2 regions of the Massilia litorea genome follow, and region 1 is predicted to be linked to the other one. Evidence: predicted binding sites of a transcription regulator. Region 1 holds the regulator's gene; the other holds the start of a gene.
The links. The regulator NrdR, encoded in region 1, represses ribonucleotide reductase genes. The targets are predictions, from matches to a motif close to CACNANATNTNGTG.

Region 1 (3,797 bases):
AAAAGACCATCTTTCCAGATCGGTCGAGGTAGTTGCCAGCCTGGCAGGGCTTTTCTTGCCCTCAGCGGGCACTTCACATACAATCCCCAGTCCATTTATGTCTCACGTAACTGGCGAAAACCGCAGCGATGCGGGAAAGGTGGGCACCCACCGGGGAACGTGAGATTTCATCCGCCGTTCGCCTGGGCAGCCGACAATGGTTCGCGTGCATTGCAGCGCGGCTGGCTGCAGCTGTTTGTTTCCTGGGCCGCGCGCCGATCCGACACAGCCGTTGTCCGGTTCTCTTATCGATTGGAGTTTTGTTCATGTTTGCAAAAGATTACACGCTGGCCAAGGTTGACCCGGAACTGTGGGCTGCCATCCAGAAGGAAAACACCCGTCAGCAGGATCACATCGAGCTGATCGCGTCCGAGAACTACACCTCGCCGGCCGTCATGGAAGCGCAGGGTTCCCAGCTCACGAACAAGTATGCCGAAGGCTATCCGGGCAAGCGCTACTACGGCGGCTGCGAATACGTCGACGTCGCCGAGCAGCTGGCGATCGACCGTGTCAAGCAACTGTTCGGCGCGGAAGCCGCCAACGTCCAGCCGAACTCGGGCTCGCAGGCCAACCAGGGCGTGTTCTTCGCCATGCTGAAGCCGGGCGATACCATCATGGGCATGTCGCTGGCCGAAGGCGGCCACCTGACCCACGGCATGGCGCTGAACATGTCCGGTAAATGGTTCAACGTTATTTCCTACGGTCTGACCGAGCAGGAAGACATCGACTACGAGCAAATGGAACGCCTGGCGCGCGAGCACAAGCCGAAGCTGATCATCGCCGGCGCTTCGGCGTTTGCGCTGCGCATCGACTTCGAGCGCTTCGCGAAGATCGCCAAGGAAGTCGGCGCGTATTTCATGGTCGACATGGCCCACTACGCCGGCCTGATCGCCGCCGGCGAATACCCGAATCCGGTCCCATACGCCGACTTCGTCACCTCGACCACGCATAAATCGCTGCGCGGTCCGCGCGGCGGCATCATCCTGATGAAGGCCGAGTTCGAAAAGCAGATCAATTCCGCGATCTTCCCCGGCATCCAGGGCGGCCCGCTGATGCACGTGATCGCCGGCAAGGCCGTCGCCTTCCAGGAAGCGCTGCAGCCGGAATTCAAGGCTTACCAGCAGCAAGTCGTGAAGAACGCCAAGGCCCTGGCCGACGCGCTGATCGCACGCGGCCTGCGCATCGTCTCGGGCCGTACCGAGTCGCACGTGATGCTGGTCGACCTGCGTTCGAAAGGCCTCACCGGCAAGGAAGCGGAAGCCATCCTCGGCCAGGCCCACATGACCTGCAACAAGAACGGCATCCCGAACGACCCGCAGAAGCCGTTCGTGACCTCGGGCATCCGCCTCGGCAGCCCGGCCTTCACGACGCGCGGCTTCAAGGAAGAAGACGCGACGAAAGTCGGCCACCTGATCGCCGACGTGCTGGACAATCCGCACGACGCCGCGACCATCGAGCGCGTCAAGGCGGAAGTGAAAGTGCTGACCGACAAGTACCCGGTGTACGCCAAGTAAGCAGAATCACCATGCAGTTGCAAACGTAGTAGAGTTCAGGAACGGCAATCCGTTTGACGGGTGCCGTTCCTTTGCATTACCCAAGCATCACCCAAGCATCATCCAAGTACCACCGGCGCCCATGAAATGTCCGTTCTGCCAGCATGAAGACACCCAGGTCCTCGATACGCGCGTATCCGAGGAGGGCGACGCCATCCGCCGCCGGCGCCGCTGCGTGCAATGCGACAAGCGCTTCACCACCTACGAACGCATCGAACTGTCGATGCCGATCATCGTCAAGAAAAACGGCAGCCGCACCGAATTCGCCAGCAGCAAGCTGCGCGGCAGCCTGATGCTGGCGCTGCGCAAGCGCCCGGTCCCGGCCGCGGCCATCGACGCCGCCGTCGCCTCGATCGAGGAAAAGCTGCTCACCAGCGGCCGGCGCGAAGTCGATACCGGCTATGTCGGCGAACTCGTGATGCAGGAGCTCAAGCGCCTCGACGAAATCGCCTACATCCGCTTCGCCTCCGTCTATAAAGACTTCAAGGACCTGGCAGAGTTCCAGCAGGCCCTGGCTGAAGTCGGGCACTCCCGCAAATAAATCAAACACCGTTGGACGGCTTGCGCACGCTTGAGCGAGCGCAGGGGCGGGCTCCGCCTCGCTGATAACTTCTCAGCTCGCGCGAATTCACGCGCCTGAACTGTGGAGGTGATCCTTGCAAGGCTGCCGCATCGGAGGCTTCACGCTCGTCGAAGTCCTGGTCGCCATGTGCGTGCTGGCGCTCGGCGTGGCCGGCGCCGCGAGCACGCAGGTAGCGGCGGCGCGCCTGCAGTTGACACCCGGCGAGCGCAAGCGTCACCGGGAGGCCAGAACCGAGTTCAGCGCTTGCATGAAAAAGGTGGCGCAACGGTGGGAGAATTGCCGCGCAGAGGCCGAGGCGAAGTGGCCTAAATAAACTAACGAACGGAGGTTGTATGAGACCAGATGTACCATTCATCGCCTTTAGTCTCCGTGACGGGAAGGACGATGCGCTGCATACCACACTGCTTGATCGTCGTGCCCTTGAACGGAAAAGGCCCGAGTACGAGGATACCCTCAGCAGCCTGGCAGCATTGAACGAGCGCGGCCAGGACGAGGCGGCAACCATGATCGGCAAGTGGGTGTTGATGATGCTGAACAATTCGTACCCTGACAAGTTCCGTGCATATCCGAACCTGGTTGTTGAAGTGCGACCGCCGCCATCACCTGAACGTATCGCAGCAATTGAAGCTCAGCTTGACCGTCAGGATAAGGACGGCCAAGGTTAAGCAAGCTTAGTAACGTGCAGTTAGACGGGGACTTAGGTCCCCTTTTATATTTCTGGGACACCCAAGGCCGCTCTACATCAGCCTGGTTGGCGTAGCCCGCGCACGTTTGAGCCAGCGCAGGAGCGCCTGAGGACGTACTGATAACTTCTCAGCTCGCGCGAATTCACGCGCCTGAACTGTGGAGGTGATCCTTGCAAGGCTGCCGCATCGAAGGCTTCACGCTCGTCGAAGTCCTGGTCGCCATGTGCGTGCTGGCGCTCGGCGTGGCCGGCGCCGCGAGCACGCAGGTAGCGGCGGCGCGCCTGCGCCAGCAGGCCGCGCTCGAGTCGGAAGCCGTGCAACTGGCCGCCTCGCTCGGCGCGCGCATGCGCGTCAACACGGCGCAGATGGCGCTGCCGGATGCATCCAATCCCTATCTCCAGTTCGACTACGACGCGGCCGGCGGCGATCCGGCCGCGCCGCCCGTCCAGTGCTTCGGCGGCGCCGATTGCGATCCCGCCCAACTGGCCGCCTTCGACCTCTACGACACGGCACGCATCGTGCAGGGCGCCTTTCCCGGCGGGCGAATTGCCATCTGCCGCGACGGCGGCGGCTGGAATGCGGCGCTGCAGGCTGTTGAGTGGAGCTGCACCGGCGGCGCGAATGCGCCGGTAGTCGTCAAGCTGGGCTGGCGCGCGCCCGGCAGCTCCGCGGCGGCGCCCTTCGTGACGATGGTGGTTGCGGGATGAGTATGCGCCGCCCGACGCCGCGCCAGGCCGGCATGACCCTGGCCGAACTGCTGGTCGCGCTGGCGCTCGGTCTCGGCGTGCTGCTGGCCGGCGCCGTCCTGATGACGGGCGCGAACAAGGCCTATGTCGCCCATGAAGACGCGGCCGGCGTCGACGATGGGGGCCGCTATGCGCTGGCCCTGATCGGGCGCGCGGTGCGCCAGGGCGCCTTTGTCGATTGGGAGAGCCA
Region 2 (3,797 bases), 2.4 Mb from region 1:
TGGCCCTGAAAGCCGGCGCTTTTGATTACGTGTCGAAACCGGTAGTGCTCGATGAGCTGCGCGTGATGGTGCGTTCGGCGCTGAAGCTGTCCGACGGTAGCGCCGCGGCTGGGGCGGGCGAGGGCACGGGCTCGCGCCTGATCGGCAATTCGCAGGCGATGCAGGCGCTGCGGGCCCAGATCGGGCGCCTGGCGCGCTCGATGGCGCCGATTGCGATCACCGGCGAGTCCGGCGCCGGCAAGGAACTGGCCGCGCGCGAAATCCACGCCCAGAGTTCGCGCGCTGCGAAACCGTTCGTGGCGGTGAACTGCGGCGCGATTCCCGAAAACCTGATGGAGTCCGAATTCTTCGGACACCGCAAGGGCGCGTTCACCGGGGCCGGGGAGGAGCGCGACGGCTTCTTCCAGGCGGCCAATGGCGGCACCCTGATGCTGGACGAGGTGGCCGATTTGCCGCTGGCGATGCAGGTCAAACTGCTGCGCGCGATCCAGGAGCGGCGCGTGCGCAAGATCGGCGCCACCAATGAGGAGCCGGTCGACGTGCGCATCATCAGCGCCACCCACAAGGACCTCGCCCGATGCGTCGAGACGGGCGTCTTCCGCCAGGATTTGTTCTATCGCCTGAACGTGATCGAGCTGGCGCTGCCGCCGCTGCGCGAGCGGCTCGACGATTTACCGGTGCTGGCCAACGGCATCCTGGCGCGCCTGGCCGGGCCTGGCGGGGCCTCGCTCGGGCCCGGCGTGCTCGATGCCTTGCGCGCCTACTCCTTCCCGGGCAACGTGCGCGAACTGGAGAACGTGCTGGAACGGGCGCTTGCCTTCGCCAATCATGGCGTGATCGAGGTCGGCGATTTATCCCTGAAAGCCGCGCGCCTGGCCGACGTGGCGCGGGTGGAACCATTGCCGGTCGTCGCCACGCCGCCGTCCCCGGCCGCGGCGCCGCCCATGCCGGCGGCCGCGCCGCTTGCGCAGGAAGTGCAGGGCCTCGGTCCGGCTTCGCTGCCGAGCAACCTGCCGGCTTACCTGGAACAGGTGGAACGCGACATCATCCAGCGCGCCCTCCAGCAGACCCAGTTCAACCGCACCAGGACCGCCAGCCTGCTCGGCATCAGCGTGCGCCAGCTGCGGTATCAAATGCAGAAGCTCGATATCCAGGCGCCGGAAAACTGAACTTTGTGTCATCGCACAACTCCGGCTTGTCAAAAAGCGTTGCCTTTTCGCCAGTGCAAAATGGTGCGCGCTGCACTGCGTTTGGGCACTGCCTTCACGCGCTGAACAAGCATTAAGCAGCAGGTTAGTGCTCACTTACCGGCCAGCGCGCATTCGAAGTCCAGCGCTCCGATGTCAAGAGTCCGGGACATAAAAAACACCTGAATTTGAAAATTTATTCACTTGCGGCTTGCGCCGGCCAAGTACTACAATTAGTCCAATGTCAAACCACGGCACTAGATCTAGTAGTAGCAGGCTCAAGTGTCAAAGACCTTTTGTGTAGCAGTGGCAACAATGGCATAGTGTGCGTCTTGTTGTTCGAATTTGCTCCAAGCAAGATAAATCCATCCGCAGCAACGTTGTCCAGCCTGGTTACTCAGGCTGGCCGGGGTTCGTTTTGCTTCGTATTTTTTAGTTAATTTTTGGCTGCCCGTGATGCGGGTGATCGATAAACATAGGCGGCAGCCCGACTGCCCTTCCTGGAGGCCCCATGCAGACTTCTCAAGACATTTCCATCCACCCGCAAGCGGCACCAGGAACGGCAGCCGGCGCCAATAGCGCCGCCGAACTGGCCGCCCGCGCGGACTACCGCATCCTGCGCCGCAACGGCGCCGTCGTCCCGTTCGAGCCAAATAAAATCTCGGTCGCGATGACCAAGGCCTTCCTGGCGGTCGCCGGTGGCCAGGGCGCGGTCTCGGCCCGCATCCGCGAGCTGGTGGAAGAGCTGACCAATAACGTGGTCGCTGCCCTGATGCGCCGCCAGCCGAACGGCGGCACCTTCCACATCGAAGATGTGCAGGACCAGGTCGAACTGTCCTTGATGCGCTCGGGCGAACACGATGTCGCGCGCGCCTATGTCCTGTACCGCGCCAAGCAGATGGAAGAGCGCCGCGCCGCCAAGGAAGCCGCCGGTGCCCAGCACGTGGCCGCGCCGCAGATCCACGTGGTCGATGGCGGCCAGCGCGTGCCGCTCGACGTCAACTATGTGCACGCCCTGGTGAACGCCGCCTGCGCCGGCCTGGAAAAGCACGTCGACGCCGACGCCATCGTCGCCGAGACCCTGCGCAACCTGTACGACGGCGTGCCGGTCGAAGAGCTGCACAAGTCCGCCATCCTGGCTGCGCGCGCGCTGATGGAAACCGATCCGGCCTACAGCCAGGTCACGGCCCGCATCCTGCTGCACACGATCCGCAAGGAAGTCTTCGGCAAGGAAGTCCCGCAAGCCAAGGCTGCGGCTGAATACATCACCTATTTCCCGCAGTACGTGGCGAAAGGCATCGAGAACGAACTGCTCGACGCCGAACTGGGCAACTATGACCTCGAGCGCCTGGCAAAAGCCATCGTCGCCGACCGCGACCTGCAATTCGGCTACATCGGCCTGCAGACCCTGTACGACCGTTACTTCCTGCACGTGCGCGAAACCCGCATCGAGATGCCGCAGGCCTTCTACATGCGCGTCGCCATGGGCCTGGCCCTGCGCGAAGCGGACCGCGAAGAGCGCGCCATCGAGTTCTACAACCTGCTGTCGAGCTTTGACTTCATGAGCTCGACGCCGACCCTGTTCAACTCGGGCACCCGCCGCTCGCAGCTGTCGTCCTGCTACCTGACCACCGTCGGCGACGACCTGGAAGGTATCTACGACGCCATTAAGGAAAACGCGCTGCTGTCGAAGTTTGCCGGTGGCCTCGGTAACGACTGGACCCCGGTGCGTGCGCTCGGCTCGCGCATCAAGGGCACCAACGGCAAGTCGCAAGGCGTGGTCCCGTTCCTGAAAGTGGTCAACGATACGGCCGTGGCCGTGAACCAGGGCGGCAAGCGCAAGGGCGCAGTGTGCGCCTACCTGGAAACCTGGCACATGGACATCGAGGAATTCCTCGACCTGCGCAAGAACACCGGCGACGACCGCCGCCGCACCCACGACATGAACACGGCGAACTGGATTCCCGACCTGTTCATGAAGCGCGTGATGGAAAAGGGCTACTGGACCCTGTTCACCCCGAGCGAAACGCCGGACCTGCACGACCTGGTCGGTAAAGCCTTCGAACAAGCCTACCTGGCCTATGAGGCCAAGGCAGAGCGCGGCGAAATGCTGGTGTTCAAAAAGATCGAAGCGCTCGACCTGTGGCGCAAGATGCTGTCGATGCTGTTCGAAACCGGCCACCCATGGATCACGTTCAAGGATCCGTGCAACATCCGTTCGCCGCAGCAGCACATCGGCGTCGTGCACTCGTCGAACCTGTGCACCGAGATCACCCTGAACACCAGCGCCGACGAAATCGCGGTCTGCAACCTGGGCTCGATCAACATGCCGCAGCACATGAAGGGCGATGGCCTGGATCACGTGAAACTGCAGAAGACGATCCGCACCGCGATGCGCATGCTCGACAACGTCATCGACATCAACTACTACGCGGTCGACAAGGCGCGTAACTCGAACCTGCGCCACCGCCCGGTCGGCATGGGCATCATGGGCCACCAGGACTGCCTGCACATGATGCGCGTGCCGTTCGCCTCGGACAAGGCCGTCGAGTTCGCCGACAAGTCGATGGAAGCCGTCTGCTACTACGCCTACCTGGCCTCGACCGAGCT

Region 2: a site for NrdR is predicted at 1,443-1,456, ahead of LPB04_RS08935 (ribonucleoside-diphosphate reductase subunit alpha). Genes of this name have one in related genera too.

What each region holds. Positions count from the first base shown of each region.
Region 1 is NZ_CP062941.1:4,814,263-4,818,059, reverse strand. It holds ZMP/ZTP riboswitch at 97-195, shown strand; gene glyA (serine hydroxymethyltransferase) at 306-1,553, shown strand; gene nrdR (transcriptional regulator NrdR) at 1,675-2,133, shown strand; gene LPB04_RS21645 (type IV pilus modification PilV family protein) at 2,249-2,488, shown strand; gene LPB04_RS21640 (hypothetical protein) at 2,508-2,840, shown strand; gene pilV (type IV pilus modification protein PilV) at 3,032-3,568, shown strand; gene LPB04_RS21630 (PilW family protein) at 3,565-3,797, shown strand, end outside.
Region 2 is NZ_CP062941.1:1,997,881-2,001,677, forward strand. It holds gene LPB04_RS08930 (sigma-54-dependent transcriptional regulator) at 1-1,169, shown strand, start outside; gene LPB04_RS08935 (ribonucleoside-diphosphate reductase subunit alpha) at 1,699-3,797, shown strand, end outside.